2 regions of the Pseudoalteromonas sp. ATL1 genome follow, and region 2 is predicted to be linked to the other one. Evidence: riboswitches for the same ligand, from Rfam matches in the RefSeq annotation. Region 2 holds a riboswitch; the other holds the start of a gene.
What was found. A riboswitch is a leader RNA that binds a small molecule or an ion and turns the genes downstream of it on or off. The one in region 2 is predicted to bind cobalamin.
Positions count from the first base shown of each region.

Region 1: another riboswitch for cobalamin. It lies ahead of AC5FX4_RS04835 (TonB-dependent receptor domain-containing protein); the one in region 2 lies ahead of AC5FX4_RS16660 (ABC transporter ATP-binding protein).

Region 1 covers NZ_JBZYXL010000001.1:1,093,858-1,097,276, forward strand. Annotated here, with positions in the region: gene AC5FX4_RS04820 (ketopantoate reductase family protein) at 1-164, opposite strand, end outside; gene AC5FX4_RS04825 (VanZ family protein) at 157-507, opposite strand; gene AC5FX4_RS04830 (YajQ family cyclic di-GMP-binding protein) at 648-1,130, shown strand; cobalamin riboswitch at 1,289-1,441, shown strand; gene AC5FX4_RS04835 (TonB-dependent receptor domain-containing protein) at 1,478-3,355, shown strand.
Region 2 covers NZ_JBZYXL010000001.1:3,793,814-3,797,232, forward strand. Annotated here, with positions in the region: gene AC5FX4_RS16650 (cobyric acid synthase) at 1-63, opposite strand, end outside; gene AC5FX4_RS16655 (FecCD family ABC transporter permease) at 99-1,088, opposite strand; gene AC5FX4_RS16660 (ABC transporter ATP-binding protein) at 1,085-1,900, opposite strand; cobalamin riboswitch at 2,044-2,169, opposite strand; gene nqrM ((Na+)-NQR maturation NqrM) at 2,362-2,574, opposite strand; gene AC5FX4_RS16670 (FAD:protein FMN transferase) at 2,668-3,419, opposite strand, start outside.

The DNA of each region.
Region 1 (3,419 bases), 2.7 Mb from region 2:
AGTGTATAGGAGGCGTTTATTTTGGTGGTGTGGTTATCTAGCGTGTAAAGTAGCTCGTTTATCGATGAATGTCTGCCAATTACCATGACGGTGTGCCTTTGACTTAGCTTTTGTGCAAAGGACAGTCCAATCGCACCGGCCCCCACAATATGAACATTAGCCATGTTTTTTAAGGCGCCACTTGTATATTGCAGAATAGGTTAAGTAATAACTGAGCGCGCCGGCAAAGTCGGCGACAAAGTCACCTAATGACGCTTCTCTGTAGGGGAGGCTGTCTTGCATCACTTCAATGCCAATGCCATAAGCGGCTAACAACACCAACTGCGCTATCATCGGCCATTTAAATGCGTGGTGCATGATAAATGCGAGGCCAAAAAAAATGATAAAATGAACGACTTTATCGGCATGCTCAATGCGTACACCAGAATGTTGAAATTCTTTAGCAAATAAAAAGGTGCAAATAGCCAAAGTGATTAACAGTAATACTTGATAAACCCGTCTTGTCACAAAAAGTCCTACTAAATGATGAGCTACTAAATTGGGGCCAGTATATCACTGAAAACTGGCTGGTGGGTGAATATCACATTTTTACCCACATTCTAATTTTGATTGATATAATTGCGTTATTCATATTTTAGGAGAGTAACATGCCTTCTTTTGACATTGTGTCTGAAATCGAAATGACAGAAGCAAAAAACGCGGTTGATAATGCCAATCGTGAACTAGAAACACGCTACGATTTTCGTGGTGTTGACGCCTCAATTGAACTGACAAATGAGGTGATCACTTTAAAAGCGGAAGCCGACCCACAAGTAATGCAATTATTTGATATTTTAGCTAACAAAGCATCAAAGCGTGGTCTTGATGTGTCGAGTCTTGAATTAAAAGACATTGAGCGTTCAGGTAAAAATGTATCTCGTAAGGTTGCTTTGAAGCAAGGGATCGACAAAGACATGGCCAAGAAATTGGTTAAATTGATCAAAGATTCAAAAATTAAAGTACAAGCCGCTATTCAAGGTGAAGAAGTGCGCGTTACGGGTAAAAAGCGTGATGATTTGCAAGAAGTGATGCAATTAATTCGTACTTCTGAATTGGGTCAGCCGTTCCAATTCAAAAACTTCCGCGATTAATTCTTTTTGCTCGCACTCTCGGTGTTGTAATAGAGCGCACGCATACTGAAGCAAGCTAGATATATAGCTTGCTTTAGAATTCTAGACGTCCATTGACAATCATTTCTAAAGTTCGCACAATAGCGCCTCTTTTCAAGGTGCTTGGCTAGATGATCTTAACGATCACACTTGATCATGACGTTATCAAAAATAGCTAAGATAATCGGGAAGTTGGTGACAATCACAGGCGTGAGCGAAATCCAGCACTGCCCCCGCAACGGTGATGCCCCTATGGGCTAAGTCCGGAGACCGGCCTTGATGTACTTTACTTGTTTTACTTGTGCGGTGGGCGCAAGTTTGGGGAAATCATGCACAACAAATCTATTTTAGCAGTGGCTGTACTCGCCGCTGTGTCATCGTCTGTATCTGCACAAACCGACACGCAAACTATTGAGCGTATCACGGTCACAGCGAACAAATTTGAACAACCTATCAATAATGCCTTAGCTACAGTAAACGTGCTTGAGCGTATACAAATTGAAAAAAGTAATGCCCGCGATTTACCTTCTTTGCTCAATACCATGGCAGGTGTTGATGTCGTTAGAACCGGTGGTTTTGGCCAAACAGCCAGTGTATTTTTGCGTGGTGCTGCAACCAAGCATGTATTGGTGTTAGTGGATGGCGTACGTGTCAGTGATGCGAACTCTGGTAGTGTGTCGTTTACCAACATTCCAGTAAACAGCATTGAACGTATCGAAGTTGTAAAGGGCGCGAGAGCCGCCATTTATGGCTCTGATGCGATGGCTGGGGTGATTAATATCATTACGCGTCAAGCACAGCAGCATGAAGTTGCTGTGACTACCGGCGGCCATAATTATGTGAACTACCAGCAATCGGGTAAGTTATCTTCAGACGATTTATCTTTAAGTTTTAACCTTGGCTATGAAGATACTGATGGCTATGACGTAAAGAGTAAAGATCCTGCCGCACCACTGAGCAAAGATCATGATAGCGATGGTTATACCAATAGAAATTTAGGGTTTAACTTAAATTATGATCATGAAACTTTGGGATCATTATCGGCAATCGCACAGTACAGTGAAGGTGATGGTGAGTATGATAACGCATGGGGCAATGATGCTTATGCGTTTGAAAACTACACGGGCCGATTAGCTTGGAAAAAGCAAGTTGATAAATTAGTTCACCACGCCAGTGCAAGCTTCTCTCAGCAAGAGAACACACAAACTGGCACACCAAAGCATGACGTGTACAGCACGGAACGCGTAGAGTTCGAATATAGAGCATTATACAACGTCAGTAATGCGCTCAAAGTCAGTGGTGGCCTCAATCAGCTAACCGAAGATTTAGGAAATGCGAGTGCTGAGTTTACGCATTCAGAGCGAACCAACAAGGCGGCGTTTATCGGTGGTTTTTATGATGATGGTACGTTGTTAGCAAATGCGGTGATAAGAACTGATGACTATGATTTTCATGGCCGCGACACAACTTATACCACGGGCTTTGGTTATGTTGCCAATAAGTATGTTACGTTTAGAATCAATCACGGTACGGCTTTTAGAGCGCCAACTTTAACCCACGCCTTCGTTAAAAACAGTCCTTGGTATTTGCCAAATCCGAATGTAAAACCGGAAGAGGCGAGTAATAACGAGCTAGGGCTATCAGTGAAAACAGCAAGTGGTCGTTTCGATGTTGCCGTGTTCCAGAATAAGATTGATAAAATGATCATCAGCTTGCCAAACACTTCGGGTAAGTACATAGCGCAAAATGTCGAACAAGCCACCATGAAAGGGGTTGAGCTATCGGCATCAACGTCAGCATTTGGTTTTGAGCATGATGTGAATTTGACCCTACTTGACGCCAAAGACAAGATGACCGGCAAGAAACTGGTTCGTCGCCCAGATACGGCATTTAATTATACCTTGTCTAAATCATGGGATAACTTGGATGTGAGTGTGGGCATGTTATATCGCTCTTCACGACCCAGCATTACACTATATAACAGTACAACATTCAGTAGTTTAGAAACCAAGTTGGGCGGGTATACACTTTTCAACTTAGCTGCGAATTATTTACTGTTTGAAAACATCAAACTGACAGCGCGAATCGAAAATTTAACGGATGAATCTTACTTTACCGCTGCGACTGGCGTGGCCAGTAACGGAGATATTTTGGGCTATGTGCCTATTGGTCGACAGGCATTTGTTGGTGCAAGTTTCAGCTTCTAAATAATGCAGCTTTTAATTGAAAACATAACAGGCAAGGCGAGTTAAAAACTCGCCTTTTTTAATG
Region 2 (3,419 bases):
ACCCGCAACTAGCGTACTTTTACCTGCATCTGACGTTGTACCCTGTACCATTAATGTCTTCAAAGTCATCCTCCCAATCCGTCAAAAGTCGAGTCACACTAGATGGCGCGTTTTCTTGTTACCAGCAAGGATAAAAAGAACACACTGCCAATGGCCGCTGTGATCACCCCTACTGGCAATTCTTGATTATTCAATATGGTACGAGCGAGTACATCGACCCATAACATAAACACGCCACCTGATATGGTGATACACATTAGCCCTTGTGTCGTCGCCTGAGAAATAAAAAATCGCACCATGTGTGGGATCATTAACCCTACAAACCCCACTCCGCCACAAGAAGCGACCAATACCGCAGTCACCAAAGAACTCATCAGTAACATGCCAAGTCTTACTCTGTTAACGTTGATACCCAAGGTAATCGCACTTTCATCTCCAAGCAGTAACGCATTTAACACACGACGATAAAGCAACACCACGAGTAGGCTTCCAATCACTACAAAACAGGGTAACCAAAGCCATTGCCATTGCGCACGGCTGAAACTGCCTAAAGTCCAAAAAACAATCGCACTGATCGCCTGCGGATCACTCCAATACAAAAGTAAGCTTGTACAGGCACTAAATAAGAATGATAGAGCAACACCAGCAAGCAGCATTGACTCCACCTGCCTACTTGCTTGGCTTTTCGCGATGAGCAATAGCATGAGCATAGCGGCAAGACTCCCTAAAAAGGCAGCCCCCGATAGCCAGAGCCCGGCTTGCACACCAGTCAATGCGAATAACAACACCACACCGAATGAAGCACCAGAAGAAACGCCAAATAGGTAAGGATCGGCTAATGGATTGCGGGTTACTGTTTGTAAAATAAGCCCAGCCAGCGCCAAGCCACAACCAGCGAAAAACGCTAAGATTGCACGTGGTAACCGCAATTCAATAATAACCTTATGGCCCAGCTGGTTGTCCGAGTATGCAAAAAGCGCTTGTGCCACATCGGATAAAGCGATGGGGATTGCACCTAAACTTAATGCTCCCATGAAGCTAACCGCTACCGCTGCGCCCAAAAGGGCAATGAAAGTCAAACGGCTCATTGAATATATCCGTAGTGATAACGAATATGCGGCACTAGACGTGTATTGTCTTTTGAACTTGGGACATTGGTGACCTCAGCACAAACACCAAACACATCACTCAATAATTGAGGCGTTAGTACTTCGGCGGGCGCGCCTTGCGCTACCAATTGCCCAGCTTTGAGCACAAGTAATCTATCGCTCATCGCTGACGCTAAATTTAAATCGTGAAACGAAGCCAAAACACTAATGCCCAAAGATTTAGCTAACTCCATAATTTGAATTTGATACTTCACATCAAGGTGGCTCGTGGGTTCATCCATGATGAGTAGCACTGGCTGTTGCACCATAGCTCGCGCAATCATCACTCGCTGCTTTTCTCCGCCAGATAATGAAGTGAATACTTGCTTAGACTTACCACTTAACCCCACTTTCTCAATTGCGGCAGCAACTAAATCACGGTCTTTTTGACCTAACGAGGAAAAAAGTGATTTGTGAGGTGTGAGCCCCATTGCAACGACATCATAGGTATCAAGGTTAAATTGCTCAGGCACATCTTGCAGCACAACGGCGACTTGCTTGGCATACGCTAAGCGAGAGTAACCTTCTAAGGCTTCACCACTGAGTGATATTGAACCATGACTTGGCTGTACGTACCTGTAAAGACACCTTAATAATGACGACTTACCCGCTCCATTCGGGCCGAGCAAACCAACAAATTCACCACACTTTACATCAAAGCTGATGTTGCTGAGGATCGTGGCTTGGTTTATCGTCAGTCCAAGGTGTTGAACTTGCAACATCGATGGTTTTTTTTCCAATGATTTTGTCATGTGGACCTTATGCTAACAACAGACATAATAGTGATACCTATCCGCTTAACTAAGCGGTTCAGTATTAACACAGGCAATAGACGCACGTACACTTACAGAGTACTCAATGGAAGAGAATTGGCTGTGACTCAAAGTACGCCCGCTTAGAGTTAATTTGCTAGTCTTGGTATCTGACTTTGGCTGCTTTACGCGCGCCTTCACAGTTGCGGGGACAGTTGAGTATTTGCAACTCATTCCCAAGATTTCCTAACAAGGATATGACGGCTATTATGCTGTCTAGATGGCTAGAATACAACTTCTGTAAAAACTGCATGAACGTAACGTCACAAGAAGACGATCGCGTAATTTGCTGCGCCATCGTGAACAGGCCAATTAAGACTGCGTTATCATAGTTAGATTTTGAAACAGGTAGCGATCAAAAATGCGAGCCTTAGCTCGCATTTCAATGCTGGAGAAAATCATTATAAGATTTGATTTTCTTTCCAAGCTTGTTCTTTTGCCATACGCTTTTTGCGTCGATCGCATGGGTCATCACAATCACATGCTTTTTCAACCCCTACAGCGCCTAAGCCACCACAACTACTTGCCATTGATTTCTTCTGCACAATCACACCGACAGCCATCGCAGCAATAATCAAAATAAGTAAACCAAAAGTAAGAAGAAATAGCGACATCGTATGGGCCCCTTTAAGGTGATAATTGGCCCCACTACTTGAGGGCCAACGACGGTTTTAATCACCTCGCATTATAGCGCGGTTATTCGCCGCTCACAAATATGGTTTGAAGGCATCACTGGCATACGTTTTTAGCCCTTCTGGTGACTTACTGATCAAGTAAACCGCAAGATTATGCTCCTGCGCATACGCTTTCGCTCGTTCTGTACCCATCACTGTTAATGCCGTTGCTAAGCCATCCGCAGTCATCGCTGAAGGGTGTAAAACCGTAACGGATACCAGTTCGTGTTTTACTGGCATACCTGTTGCGGGATCAATCAAATGGGTGAAGGTTTCACCATCCATTTCATAAAAAATACGATAATCACCCGATGTCGCAATACCCGTACTACCCAGTTGAAGTTCTCTATGTGATTGTCGCATTCCCATTGGTGCATCAGGTTGTTCAATGGCAATGATCCATGGTACATCGTTTGGTTTCGAGCCAGACACTCGCAGTTCTCCACCAATTTCAACCATGTAATCAGTGATACCCAACTCCTCGAGTAAAGACGCTACTTTATCAATACCAAATCCCTTCGCCGTTGATGAAAAAGACACTTCAAGTCCATCGACTGTTTTAGCCAGCCCTTGCTCGTTTAAGATGAGTTTATCAACACCAATACGACTGATCATATCATCCAATTGCGCTTGTGAAGGACGCTTCGTGGGGCGCTTATCTGGGCCAAAACCCCACAAGTCAATTAGTGGCCCCATGGTCACATCAAGGGTTTTTGTCGACTTACCAAGACGGATAGACTCCGCAACAACGTCTCTAAAATCGTCGCTGATGGCCATAAACTGGC